3 regions of the Cronobacter malonaticus LMG 23826 genome follow, and region 1 is predicted to be linked to each of the others. Evidence: riboswitches for the same ligand, from Rfam matches in the RefSeq annotation. Region 1 holds a riboswitch; each other region holds the start of a gene.
The links. A riboswitch is a leader RNA that binds a small molecule or an ion and turns the genes downstream of it on or off. The one in region 1 is predicted to bind thiamine pyrophosphate.
Positions count from the first base shown of each region.

Region 1 (4,644 bases):
CGTCGTGCTCTTGCGTGATGCCGCACAAGAGCTTGATAGCCTCCAGCGCTTGCATCGTGCCCATCAGCCCCACCACCGGGCCGAGCACGCCAGCGGTGCGGCAGTTGCGCTCAGGCTCGCTGTCATCCGGCCACAGGCAGCGGTAGCAGCCGTAATCAAAGGGCGGCGCGAAGGTGGCGATTTGCCCGCCCATGCCGACCGCGCTGGCGGTGATAAGCGGCGTGCCAAGCGCCACGCAGGCGGCGTTGATGGCCTGGCGGGTGGTCATGTTGTCACTGCAATCCAGCACCAGATCGACGCCTGCCACCGCTTCACGCAGCGCGTCGCCTTCAAGCCGTTCATTCAGCGCCACGCTGTTGATGGCCGGATTGAGCGCCTGTAAACGACGCGCCGCCACGCGCGATTTCGGCTGTTCGATATCACTGACGCCAAACAGGATCTGCCGCTGGAGATTACTGAGGTGCACGGCGTCGTCATCGGCAAGCCACAGCGTGCCGACGCCTGCGCCTGCCAGATAGAGCGCGGCGGGCGAGCCGAGACCACCGAGGCCGACAATCAACACGCGGCTTGCCAGCAGTTTTTGCTGACCATCGATGGCGATATCCTCCAGCAGCAGCTGGCGGCTGTAGCGCATAAAATCGGCGTCATTCATCGCCCACCCCCGCCAGTTCGAGTAACTCTTGCGTGGCACCGCGCCAGTCGGGTGCCTGGGTGATAGCGCTCACCACCGCGATACTGCCAACGCCGGTTTCCAGCACCGCGGGCGCGCGTTCAAGGCTGATGCCGCCGATGGCGACCGTCGGATAGTCACCGAGCCTTTTTACGTGTGCCGCCAGTTGTGCAAGCCCTTGCGGCGCGGAGGGCATCTGTTTGGTCTGCGTGGGAAAAACATGGCCGAGCGCGATATAAGAGGGGCGCACCGCCAGCGCTACGTCGATTTCCATATCATCATGCGTGGAGACGCCAAGCCGCAGTCCGGCGTTGCGAATGGCGTTGAGATCGGCCGTTTCCAGATCTTCCTGCCCGAGATGAACGCCATAGGCCTGATGTTTTATCGCGAGACGCCAGTAGTCGTTGATAAACAGCCGGGCGTGGCAGCGCTGCCCCAGCGCAATGGCGGCGGCGACATCGGCTTCCACCCCAGCATCGGTTTTATCCTTGATGCGTAACTGAAGCGTGCGCACGCCAGCGTCCAGCAAACGCGTGACCCACTCAACGCTGTCGACGACCGGATAAAGCCCGAGGCGGCGCGGTACGGGCGCGAACAGAGGCTCCATCACTCGACTTCCTCCTGGCGCAGATAAATGTCGCCCCCACGCGCCTGAAAACGATTCGACATCTCGGCCATACCCGCGTCGATCGCCTGCTTCGCGGCGTAGTCGCGCACCTCCTGGGTGATTTTCATTGAGCAGAATTTCGGGCCGCACATAGAGCAGAAATGCGCGACTTTACCGGATTCCTGCGGCAGCGTTTCGTCGTGGTAGGCGCGGGCGGTGAACGGATCGAGCGCCAGGTTGAACTGATCTTCCCAGCGGAATTCAAAGCGCGCTTTCGACATGGCGTTATCGCGGATCTGTGCGCCAGGATGCCCTTTGGCGAGATCGGCGGCGTGGGCGGCAATTTTGTAGGTGATAAGCCCCTGCTTCACATCTTCTTTATTCGGCAGGCCGAGGTGCTCTTTCGGCGTCACGTAGCAGAGCATCGCGCAGCCGAACCAGCCAATCATCGCCGCGCCGATCCCGGAGGTGAAGTGATCGTAGCCGGGCGCGATATCGGTCGTGAGCGGTCCGAGCGTGTAGAAGGGCGCTTCGTGGCAGTGCTCCAGCTCCTCGGTCATGTTGCGGCGGATCATCTGCATCGGCACGTGGCCTGGGCCTTCGATCATGACCTGGACGTCATATTCCCATGCGATTTTCGTCAGTTCGCCGAGCGTGTGGAGTTCGGCGAACTGCGCCTCGTCGTTGGCGTCCTGAATGGAGCCGGGGCGCAGACCGTCGCCGAGTGACAGCGAGACGTCATAGGCGGCGCAGATTTCGCAGATCTCGCGGAAATGCTCGTAGAGGAAGTTTTCACGGTGGTGCGACAGGCACCATTTCGCCATGATCGAACCGCCGCGCGAGACGATGCCCGTCAGACGGCCTGCGGTCATCGGCACATAGCGCAGCAGCACGCCCGCGTGAATAGTGAAGTAATCGACGCCCTGTTCGGCCTGCTCAAGCAGCGTGTCGCGGAACATCTCCCAGCTCAGATCTTCGGCGATCCCGTTAGCCTTCTCCAGCGCCTGGTAGATCGGTACCGTACCGATCGGCACCGGGCTGTTGCGCAGGATCCATTCGCGGGTTTCGTGAATGTAGCGCCCGGTGGAGAGATCCATCACGGTATCTGCGCCCCAGCGGGTCGCCCAGACCAGTTTTTCGACTTCCTCTTCGATAGACGACGTCACCGCCGAGTTGCCGATATTGGCGTTGACCTTCACCAGGAAGTTACGACCGATAATCATCGGCTCCGATTCCGGGTGATTAATGTTGGCAGGAATAATGGCGCGCCCGGCGGCGACTTCGCCACGCACGAACTCCGGCGTGATGTTCTCCGGCAGGCGCGCGCCAAAGCCGTGGCCCGGATGCTGCTGGCGCAGTACCGCCGTGCGAATACGCTCGCGGCCCATGTTTTCCCGGATGGCGATAAATTCCATTTCGGGCGTCACGATACCCTGACGCGCGTAGTGCAACTGGGTGACACGCTTGCCCGCCTTTGCGCGCTTTGGCGTCAGCAGCCCGCGAAAGCGCAACTCATCCAGCCCGTCGTCGGCCAGACGCTCGCGGGTATACGCGGAGCTGAGGGAATCGAGGGTTTCGGTATCATTACGCGCGTCTATCCAGGCGCTGCGCAGTTTAGCCAGCCCTTCGCGGACGTCGATACGCACCGCCGGATCGCCGTAAGGGCCGGAGGTGTCATACACTGGCACCGGCTCGTTAGGCTCATAGCGCGGGTTCTCTTTGCTGCCGCCCGCAAGCGTCGGGCTCAGGCGGATTTCGCGCATCGGCACGCGAATATCTTCACGCGAACCGGTGAGATAGATGCGGTGAGAATTGGGGAAAGCGGTGCCTTCCAGGGTGTCGATAAAGTGTTGTGCGGCGGCGCGCTGTTCGCGGCGGCCTGGTTTGTTTGATACAGACATAGCGCATTCCAGTTAACGGTCAGGAAGTGGCTTGTCAGAACAACGGAGGAGTAATGGCGTGCGCCCGTGCACCCTTAACAGGGCATCAGGGCGAAATCGCGCCCTGAACGGGGCAAAATGGAATTACTCTTGTTCCCTTCGCAGGTATTAACCTGATCAGGTTCCGCGGATCCCGAATTAACGGTCTCAGCCCGTGCTGTCGCACTGGGCACTCCGACAAGATAAACCCCGCTAAAATCGCGGGGGCATATTTAAACTACTCGTTAATACAGCCGAACTCAAGCCGGTTTGGCGAGGCCGGTTTCGTCATTGGCGCTTTCGCCGAGGTTGTTGTCAAAAGCCAGCATGATGAGCTTATCTTCCAGCGCGAAGCGGGCGGCGAGCGCCTCGCCAATGCCGGAAAGCGCTTCCTGAAACTCCAGGCAGTTATCGTGGTCGATAGCGCTTTCCAGATGTGTGTCGTAGAAATCCATGATTTGCTGGGTGTTGGATTCCAGCTGAGGATAGATTTGCGTGGCGGCGACCAGCGGGCTGGTGCCTTCCATTTCGCTGATGACGCGCTCATAAATATTGAAATGTCCGGCGGAGAGGTAATCCACCAGGCAGTGACAGAAATCGTCCAGCGCCTGTTCATCAAGCGCAGTCATCGGCTCCTTGCCGGGTTTGATGCCGACCATCTTGTAATAGGTGACCAACAGATGGTTGCGGGCAGCAAGCCAACGATCAACTAACTCATTACTCCCACCAACGCGTTCCGTCAGACTTTTTAGCTGGTTTAGCATGATCGACTCCATGAGATATAAGATGTAAAAACGCAAATGACCCAAAATATGTAAGAACAATGTTAATAACGTGCCAGTGACGCAGAGGTAGTGCAATCAATTATGGAACGTACACTAGAAAATTTAGACCATGGCTGGTGGATAGTCAGCCATGAACAGAAATTATGGCTGCCAAATGCAGAATTACCTTACGGCCAGGCCGCGGATTTTGGTCTTACGGGCGAAAAGGCGCTGCAAATTGGCCTCTGGGAGGACGCGCCGGTCTGGCTGGTACTGCAAAAGCGCGAAAAGGACATGGCCTCGGTGCGACAGCTTATCGACCAGGACGCCGGGCTGTTTCAACTGGCGGGGCGGGGCGTACAGCTCGCCGAATTTTACCGCTCTCATAAATATTGCGGCTACTGCGGCCATGAGATGCACCCGAGCAAAACCGAGTGGGCGATGCTCTGCGGCCACTGCCGCGAACGCTACTACCCGCAAATCGCGCCGTGCATCATCGTGGCTATCCGCCGTGACGATAAAATCCTGCTGGCGCAGCATACAAGACACCGCAACGGCGTTTACACCGTGCTGGCCGGGTTTGTCGAAGTAGGCGAAACGCTGGAGCAGGCGGTAGCGCGTGAGGTCATGGAAGAGAGCAATATCCGCATCAAGAATTTACGCTATGTGACGTCTCAGCCCTGG
Region 1 covers NZ_CP013940.1:3,793,673-3,798,316, reverse strand. The annotation lists gene AFK66_RS17805 (HesA/MoeB/ThiF family protein) at 1-652, opposite strand, end outside; gene thiE (thiamine phosphate synthase) at 645-1,277, opposite strand; gene thiC (phosphomethylpyrimidine synthase ThiC) at 1,277-3,178, opposite strand; TPP riboswitch at 3,295-3,404, opposite strand; gene AFK66_RS17790 (Rsd/AlgQ family anti-sigma factor) at 3,457-3,960, opposite strand; gene nudC (NAD(+) diphosphatase) at 4,063-4,644, shown strand, end outside.

Region 2 (4,644 bases), 1.8 Mb from region 1:
GCACCAGTGGTGGCTTTTGTGGTTTCGTAGGGTGGGTAAGCGCAGCGCACCCACCGTTTACCTCGCCACACCATATACCCCACCCACAAAAAACGCGCCCGCGGGCGCGTTTTTAATACGTAACTGCCACCGCCGTCAGGCGATCGTCACTTTCTTGTCCAGATACACATCCTGCACTGCGTTAATCAGCTTCACGCCGTCGGCCATGGTTTTCTTAAACGCCTTGCGTCCCAAAATCAGCCCCATACCGCCTGCGCGCTTGTTGATCACCGCCGTGCGCACCGCATCGGTGAGATCCGCCTCGCCGCCGGACGCGCCGCCGGAGTTAATCAGCCCCGCGCGGCCCATATAGCAGTTGGCGAGCTGGTAGCGCACCAGATCAATCGGGTTATCGCTCGTCAGCTTGCTGTACACGCGCTCATCGGTATAGCCGAACTTCAGCGCGGTATAGCCGCCGTTATTCTCGGCCATCTTCTGCTTCACGATATCCGCGCCGATGGTGGCGGCAAGATGGTTGGCCTGACCGGTTAAATCGGCGCTGGAGTGGTAATCCACGCCATCTTTTTTGAAATTACTGTTACGCAGATACGCCCACAGCACCGTCACCATGCCAAGCTCGTGCGCGCGCTCAAACGCGGCGGAGATCTCTTCAATCTGGCGGCGCGACTCTTCAGAGCCGAAATAGATAGTCGCCCCGACCGCCACCGCGCCCATATTGAACGCCTGCTCGACACTCGCGTACAGCGTCTGGTCATATTGCGTAGGGTAGCTGAGCGTTTCGTTGTGATTGAGTTTCACCAGAAACGGAATGCGGTGCGCGTAGCGGCGCGAGACTGACGCCAGCACGCCGTAGGTCGACGCCACGCAGTTACAGCCCGCCTCAATCGCCAGCTCGACGATATTTTTCGGGTCGAAATACATCGGATTAGCGGCGAAGGACGCGCCCGCCGAATGCTCGACGCCCTGGTCCACCGGCAGAATGGACAGATAGCCGGTGCCTGCAAGGCGTCCGGTGTTGTAGAGAGTCTGCATATTTCGCAGCACCGCGGGCGGACGGTTATTATCGATCATCACGCGATCGACATAATCCGGCCCTGGCAGATAGAGCTGGTCGGAGGAAATGGTCGTACAGCGGTGCTGTAACAGGCTATCGGCATCGTTGCCGAGCAACTGCGCAATATCAGTCATCATACGCTCCCGTTATGGTCGGCAGGCAGTAACCTGCCGGACGATAAGATTCCTTACCCACGCCTTAGCTGGGCCCTCTTAGCCTGGACTTGATTAGCACAGATTGCCAGACCTGAGCGCATTTTCAGCTAATTCTGCTGGCACGGTTCACCACCATGCATGAAAATGATGGACGGGCCCGATGCCCTCCCCTACTTCCAGACTATCCGCCTGTTGCAGCGCTTTCGTGAGCCACGCCTTCGCCGCCGTCACTGTTTCAACCCAGTCAGGATACTGCGGGCGCAGCGCCGCGAGCGCGCTGGAGAGCGTGCAGCCGGTGCCGTGGGTATTTTTCGTCATGACACGCGGAGCGGTAAAGCGCGTCGCCCCTTCGCGAGTAAAGAGCCAGTCGGGGCTTTCGGCGTCATCCAGATGCCCGCCTTTCATCAGCACCGCGCCGCAGCCGAGCGCCAGCAGCGCCTCACCCTGCTGGCGCATCTCCGTTTCGCTGCGGGCATGCGTGGTTTCCAGCAGCGCCGCCGCCTCCGGCAAATTCGGCGTGATGATCGCCACCTGCGGCAATAATCTTTCGCGCAGCGTGCGCACCGCTGACGGGCTAAGAAGCGGATCGCCGCTTTTCGCGAGCATGACCGTATCCAGCACGATATTACGCACCCGGTAGTGCGAGAGCCGCTCGGCTACGGCCTCGACGATATCCGTTTCCGCCAGCATGCCGATTTTGGTGGTGTCGATGCGCACATCGCTTAACACTGAATCAAGCTGGGCGGCGACGAACGACGGCTCGATGCGGTAGACCGACTGCACGCCGCGGGTGTTCTGCGCCACCAGCGCCGTAATCACTGATGTGCCGTAAGCACCGAGCGCCGAGAACGTTTTGAGATCGGCCTGAATCCCCGCGCCGCCGCTCGGATCGGTGCCGGCGATGGTGAGCGCGTTAATGCGTTTCATGAGCACCTCCGAACGCCTGCGCATGCAGATTATCCAGCAACGCGCTGGCGAAACTGCCGGGGCCACGGGAGACGGTCAGCGCCTGTTCGCCCGCCCGCTTCATCAGCCAGCAGGCCGTTGCGACATTCTCCAGACGGTCGCCCGGCAGCGCGCAGCAGGCAGCGACGACCGCCGAGAGCGCACAGCCGGTGCCCACCACGCGCGTCAACATCCCGGTGCCGCCCTCGACCGCGACCGTGCGTTCGCCATCGGTGATGTAATCGACCTCGCCGGTCACAGCGACGACTGCGCCGGTGCGGCGCGCCAGTAAGCGGGCCGCCTCACGCGCCTGATGCGCGCTTTCGGTCGCGTCAACGCCGCGCCCGCCGCCGCTCTCGCCTGCCAGCGCGCGAATTTCCGAGGCGTTGCCGCGAATGGCGGCTGGGCGACGCGCCAGGATCTCCCGCGCAAATTCCGTGCGCAGCGTGAGCGCGCCGACGGCGACCGGGTCGAGCGTCCACGGCTTGCCCGCCGCGCAGGCGCCGTCGATGGCCGCACGCATCGCCTGCTGCTGCGGGTGTGTGAGCGTACCGAGGTTGATGAGTAAGGCATCGGCGATGGCCGCGAACTGCGCGGCTTCTTCAGTATCCACCACCATCGCGGGCGAGGCGCCAAGCGCGAGCAGGACATTGGCAGTGAAATTTTGCACCACATCGTTAGTAATGCAGTGCACCAGCGGAGCGTGACGGCGAAGTTGGGTGACAACAGGCGCGGCGTTTGAGCCGCAAAGCAGGTCAGAAGACATGGTTCTCTCCTGCCAGGCGCGAAGACGGGATACCGGACAGGCATCTGACTTCCCTACGCTGGCATTATCCAGATCAGGTGGTACGGGTATTTCTCAGCCCATCAGTGATGGGGCACCCCGAGTCATGAAGATTGAATCTCTATACTTTTTGCCAGCTTAGGGTAAGTTGCTTGCTGTTGCAAGCCCGCCCTTCCGGTTATCGCTTCTTCGCGCTGTACCCCACCTTATACCTCAGTTTGTACCCCATATCTGTATGACAAAACCCCTTGATTATCAAAATTAGCTAATTTATATTATTTATCTAAATTTGATAAGTGAGATATGCAAATGACAGAAACCCAGATCTACGAGAACATTAAGCAAGCCATCAACAGCGCACCGCGAAATGGTCAAACGGTTGAAATGCACCTCCAGATGATCAAATACGCCGACCACCTGAAAAACGTCACTGCTAAAGAGTTTTGCGAGGGTGTGGGACTTAAAGCCAGTTTTGGTACTGAATTCAGCAAAATGAGGAATCTCACCGAGCGGCTTAAAGCCGCTGGGCTTGATACCTCGAAGCTGTGATTAACAAGATCATCGGTATCTACGTTTAGTTAACGAGGTTAGATGGGTGCACGTGAAGCATATCGGCAGTATCGAGAAGCGGTGGCTGCTTGCAAAGGCATTTTTTGCCCGAGGTGGTAATGTCACTGGTGATTATGGTGAACATCTCGTAAAGCAACTTTATGGGGGTGAATTATTGCCAAACTCCCATAAAAGCGCCGATGTAAGATTAAGCGATGGGACGCTGTTGCAGGTCAAAACCAGAGTCAATAAAACCCAGTTAGGCGGAATTCGCTCCTGGGATTTCGATTACCTGATCGGCATTCAGCTTAATGAAGATGCCGAAGTAGTGATGGCAGTTCGTGTCCCTGTGGGTATTTGTCGCCAAATTGCCGGATATGCCAGCCACGATAACAAATTTGTGATTCATCTCAATGGCGTGCTTCTTAAAACGCCTGGCGTAGAAAACGTCACTGAAGAGTTTCGTCAATGTAATCCTTAAGTGTTCGTTTTTTTTCTTTTCTGGATGCGGGCGGCAATATACCAAACAGCACGGAAGAATAAGAAGATGTAGAGCTGGGTAATCATAATCCTCCTGTTTATTGGGTATTCATAGTTTGCTGTGACGTGTGTTTATCAAGATAGGCCAAGGCGTATTCGTTCGTTAGTTTCCCGTCACATTTAAAGCGCTCCAAATCTGGTAACTGATACTCAGAAAATTGATACCAATGTCCAGCACTCTCGAATTGATGCAATTTGGTAGAATATTCCTTATCGTCGCTTGGTGCGGTTGACGGTGTTACAGGTTTCTTTATCTTTGGCTTCGGTGTTGGCTTCACCTTTTCCGGCGTTTGCGCTTCTTCTTTCGGTGCTTCGTCAAGCTCGCACATCGGATCGGCGTTGGCCTCTTCGCCCTGTTCCTCCTGCTGTACGGCTGGCATGTCTTCTTTGGCGTTACCGAATACTGGATGTTTCAGGCAGTCCACCCAGACAGGCTTTTTTGTCGTCCCGGTGTTACGTTCGAGAAGGAATAATTCTGGGGAGAGATCGATAACAGTCCATTCGTAAGTTTTTCCAAATTTCTTTTTGGTTAGCAGTCCGGCTGCTTCCATTCTGCCAATTGCACTGCTCACTGTACCAACGTCAGAAACACCGATTGCCTCAGCGATGCTTTCAAT
Region 2 covers NZ_CP013940.1:1,337,625-1,342,268, reverse strand. The annotation lists gene fbaB (class I fructose-bisphosphate aldolase) at 136-1,188, opposite strand; gene thiD (bifunctional hydroxymethylpyrimidine kinase/phosphomethylpyrimidine kinase) at 1,336-2,136, opposite strand; gene thiM (hydroxyethylthiazole kinase) at 2,123-2,920, opposite strand; TPP riboswitch at 2,954-3,050, opposite strand; gene AFK66_RS06255 (HTH-like domain-containing protein) at 3,248-3,487, shown strand; gene AFK66_RS21220 (DUF6998 domain-containing protein) at 3,540-3,968, shown strand; gene AFK66_RS06245 (helix-turn-helix domain-containing protein) at 4,066-4,644, opposite strand, start outside.
Region 2: linked by a shared signal. The riboswitch ahead of thiM (hydroxyethylthiazole kinase) and the one ahead of thiC (phosphomethylpyrimidine synthase ThiC) in region 1 are both predicted to bind thiamine pyrophosphate.

Region 3 (4,644 bases), 380 kb from region 1:
TTATGCCTTCAGGTCGTCTGCAACAACAATTCATTCGTTTGTGGCAATGCTGTGATGGCAAGCCGCAGGAAACGACGCTCAACGAACTGGCCGAGCTGCTGAGTTGCTCGCGCCGCCACATGCGCACACTGCTGAACGCCATGCAGGCGCGCGGCTGGCTGACATGGGAAGCCGAGGCCGGACGCGGCAAACGCTCCAGGCTGCAGTTCCTCTATACCGGACTCGCGCTGCAGCAACAGCGGGCGGAAGATCTGCTGGAGCAGGACAGAATCGATCAGCTGGTGCAGATCGTCGGTGACAAATCCACGGTGCGTCAGATGTTACTTTCACACCTGGGCCGCAGCTTCCGTCAGGGACGCCATATTCTGCGCGTGCTCTATTACCGCCCACTGCAAAACCTGCTGCCCGGCAGCGCCTTGCGCCGTTCAGAAACCCATATCGCCCGGCAGATTTTCAACGGTCTGACGCGCATAAACGAGGAAAACGGGGAACTGGAAGCCGATATTGCGCACCACTGGCAGCGTATTTCCCCTTTTCACTGGCGCTTTTTCTTACGCCCCGGCATCCATTTTCATCACGGCCGCGAGCTGGACATGCTCGATGTCATCAGCTCGCTCCAGCGCATCTGCGCCCTGCCGCTTTACGCGCATATCCGCCAGGTCGTTTCTCCCACGGCCTGGACACTCGATATTCACCTGAGCGAGCCGGACGACTGGCTGCCGTGGCTGATGGGCAGCGTGCCGGCGATGATCCTGCCGCGGGAGTGGCCGGAAATGCCGAAATTCGCGAGCCAGCCCGTCGGCACTGGCCCTTACGCGGTGGTACGCAATAACAGCAACCAGCTAAAAATCCACGCCTTTGATGACTATTTTGGCTACCGCGCGCTGATTGATGAGGTGAACTTCTGGGTGCTGCCGGAGATAGGCGAGGAGCTGAGCTGCGCCGTTCAGCTTGAAGGCCCGACACGCGACGTCGACGAAAAAGCCGTGGAGAGCCGCCTCGAAGAAGGCTGCTACTACCTGCTGTTTGATTCCCGCTCGCGCGTCGGCGCGATGCCGGAGGTGCGCCGCTGGATAAGCTCGCGCTTTACGCCCGCCCGCCTGTTGCACCGCGCCGCGCCGCACTATCAGCGCATCTGGTTTCCGGCTTACGGCCTGCTGCCGCGCTGGCACCACGCGCCGCAAATTCCTGAGGCGCAGAAGCCCGCCGGGCTGGAGCGTCTTACGCTCACCTTCTATGGCGACCACAATGAAAACCGCATTATCGGCGCGCTGCTGCGCGATATCCTGGCGCAGGAGCAGGTGGAGCTGGAACTGCGAGAGGTGAGCTATGAGGAGTGGTATCAGGGCGACATTACCAGCGATCTATGGCTTAACAGCGCCAACTTTACGCTGCCGCTCGATTTCTCGCTGTTCGCGCACCTGTGCGAAGTGCCGCTCATTCAGCGCTGCATCCCGCTCGACTGGCAGGGCGACGCCCAGCGCTGGCGCACCGGCGCGCTGAACCTGCCGCAGTGGTGCCGCACGATGCTCGAGCGTCAGGATATTCTGCCGCTCATTCACCACTGGCTGATGCTACAGGGCCAGCGCAGTATGCGCGGCGTGCGCATGAACACGCTCGGCTGGTTTGATTTTAAATCCGCCTGGTTTGCACCGCCGGAGCCGTAACCCTTTCGCAACATTACGCAAATCATTACAATGAGCCGTTCTCAACGGGGTGCTGCCGACTGACCGGTGCGCTGAGATAATACCCGTCGAACCTGATCCGGATAACGCCGGCGAAGGGATTTGAGGCTACCGCTCAAAATCCTTTGCCCCCATTTGATAAAGGTGCAAAGTGTTAAAAAAACTGCTTCCTCTGCTGGCGCTCGCCGCCGCTCCGGCTTTCGCCAAACCTGTCCTGACCGTCTACACCTACGACTCTTTCTCCTCGGAGTGGGGCCCTGGCCCGAAAATTAAAACCGCCTTTGAAGCCGACTGCGGCTGCGAGCTGAAATTCGTGGCGCTGGAAGATGGCGTCTCGCTGCTTAACCGCCTGCGCATGGAAGGCAAAAACAGCAAAGCCGATGTGGTGCTGGGCCTGGATAACAATCTGCTTCAGGCCGCGACCGCGACCGGGCTGTTCGCCAAAAGCGGCGTTCCGGCGGGTGAAGTTAACGTGCCGGGCGGCTGGAATAACGACACCTTTGTGCCGTTCGACTACGGCTGGTTCGCCTTCGTCTATGATAAAAACAAACTGAAAAACCCGCCGAAAAGCCTGAAAGAGCTGGTTGAGAGCGACCAGAAATGGCGCATCATCTATGAAGATCCGCGCACCAGCACGCCAGGGCTGGGCCTGCTGCTGTGGATGCAAAAAGTCTATGGCGATAAAGCGCCGGACGCCTGGCAGAAGCTCGCCGCGAAAACCGTTACGGTCACCAAAGGCTGGAGCGAAGCCTACGGCCTGTTCCTGAAAGGCGAAGGCGATCTGGTGCTGAGCTACACCACCTCGCCCGCCTACCACATTATTGAAGAGAAAAAAGAGAACTACGCAGCGGCGAATTTCAGCGAAGGCCACTATCTGCAGGTGGAAGTCGCCGCACGCACCGCCGCCAGCAAGCAGCCCGCACTGGCGGAGAAATTCCTGAAGTTTATGGTTTCGCCCGCCTTCCAGAATGCGATCCCCGCGGGCAACTGGATGTACCCGGTGACCAACGTCGCGCTGCCGGAAGGCTTTAACGCGCTGACCCGGCCGCAGACCACCCTGCAATTCACCTCACAGGAAGTCGCCGCACAGCGCGCGCAATGGACGAGTGAATGGCAACGCGCCGTGAGCCGCTGATCCCCGGCTGGCTCTGGCCCGGCCTCACCGCCGCCCTGCTGATGGCGGCGGTGGCGATGGCGGCGTTCGCAGCGCTCTGGACACACGCGCCGCACACCGATGCACGCGCGCTGCTACACGACAGCTACCTGTGGCATGTGGTGCGCTTCTCGTTCTGGCAGGCGTTTCTCTCTGCCCTGATTTCCGTCGTGCCTGCGATCCCACTCGCCCGCGCGCTCTACCGCCGCCGCTTTCCGGGGCGGCGAATGCTGCTGCGCCTGTGCGCCATGACGCTTATCCTGCCGGTGCTGGTGGCGATTTTCGGCCTGCTTAGCGTCTACGGGCGCAGCGGCTGGCTCGCCGCGCTCTGCGCGACGCTCGGTATTGAATGGACGTTTTCGCCTTATGGCCTTCAGGGCATCCTGCTGGCGCACCTCTTTTTTAATATGCCGATGGCGACTCGCCTGCTGTACCAGACGCTGACGCAGATCCCCGGCGAACAGCGCCAGCTCGCCGCGCAGCTCGGTATGCGCGGCTGGGATTTCTTCCGGCTGGTGGAGTGGCCCTGGCTGCGCCGCCAGATCCCGCCGGTAGCGGCGCTCATTTTTATGCTCTGCTTCGCCAGTTTCGCCACGGTGCTGGCGCTCGGCGGCGGGCCGCAGGCAACCACCATTGAGCTCGCCATCTACCAGGCGCTGAGCTATGACTACGATCCGGGGCGCGCGGCGCTGCTGGCGCTTATCCAGATGGGCTGCTGCCTGTCGCTTATCCTGTTAAGCCAGCGGCTCAGCAAAGCGATTCCTGTCGGCGCGACGCTGGTGCGCGGCTGGCGCAACCCGGAGGATTCATGGCGCAGCAAACTCATCGATTCACTGCTGATTGGTGCCGCGCTGCTGCTTCTCCTGCCGCCTCTGCTGGCGGTGCTGGTGGACGGCCTGCGCGGCGACATTAGCCATGCGCTGGCCGACCCGGCGCTGTGGCGCGCGCTCTGGACGTCGCTGCGTATCGCGCTCTGCGCCGGAGTGCTGTGCGTTATCCTGACCATGATGCTGCTCTGGAGCACACGCGAGCTGTACCTGCGCCAGCATCGTCTCGTCGGGCAAAGCCTGGAGCTTTGCGGCGTGCTGATCCTCGCGATGCCGGGCATTGTACTGGCGACCGGATTTTTCCTGCTGCTGAACGCCACCATCGGACTGCCGGAGCGCGCCGACGCGATTGTGATTTTCACCAACGCCCTGATGGCTATTCCTTACGCGCTGAAAGTGCTCGATAACCCGATGCGCGATATCGCCGCGCGCTACGGCGCGCTCTGCGCGTCGCTTGAGATACGCGGCCTGAACCGGCTGCGGCTGGTGGAAACTCGCGCGTTGCGGGTACCGCTCGCCCAGGCGATGGCGTTCGCCTGCGTATTGTCGATTGGCGATTTCGGCGTCGTGGCGCTGTTTGGCAATGAGGATTTCCGCACGCTGCCCTTTTATCTCTACCAGCAGATCGGTGCCTACCGCAGCGACGCAGGCGCGGTCACGGCGCTGCTGCTGCTGCTGCTCTGTTTCCTGCTGTTCACCTTGATTGAAAAACTTCCGGGGCGCCATGCTGACACTGACTGATCTCACCTGGCTGTATCACCACCTGCCGATGCGCTTTACGCTGGACGTGCGTGAGAGCGAACGCGTGGCGGTGCTGGGGCCAAGCGGCGCGGGCAAAAGTACGTTGCTCAATCTGATTGCCGGTTTTCTCGCGCCCGCCAGCGGCTCGCTCATTATCAATGGCGCGGATCACACCCGCACGCCGCCGTCAAAACGCCCGGTGTCGATGCTGTTTCAGGAAAATAATCTCTTTAACCAT
Region 3 covers NZ_CP013940.1:3,409,382-3,414,025, forward strand. The annotation lists gene sgrR (HTH-type transcriptional regulator SgrR) at 3-1,667, shown strand; TPP riboswitch at 1,703-1,804, shown strand; gene thiB (thiamine ABC transporter substrate binding subunit) at 1,837-2,820, shown strand; gene thiP (thiamine/thiamine pyrophosphate ABC transporter permease ThiP) at 2,796-4,406, shown strand; gene thiQ (thiamine ABC transporter ATP-binding protein ThiQ) at 4,390-4,644, shown strand, end outside.
Region 3: linked by a shared signal. The riboswitch ahead of thiB (thiamine ABC transporter substrate binding subunit) and the one ahead of thiC (phosphomethylpyrimidine synthase ThiC) in region 1 are both predicted to bind thiamine pyrophosphate.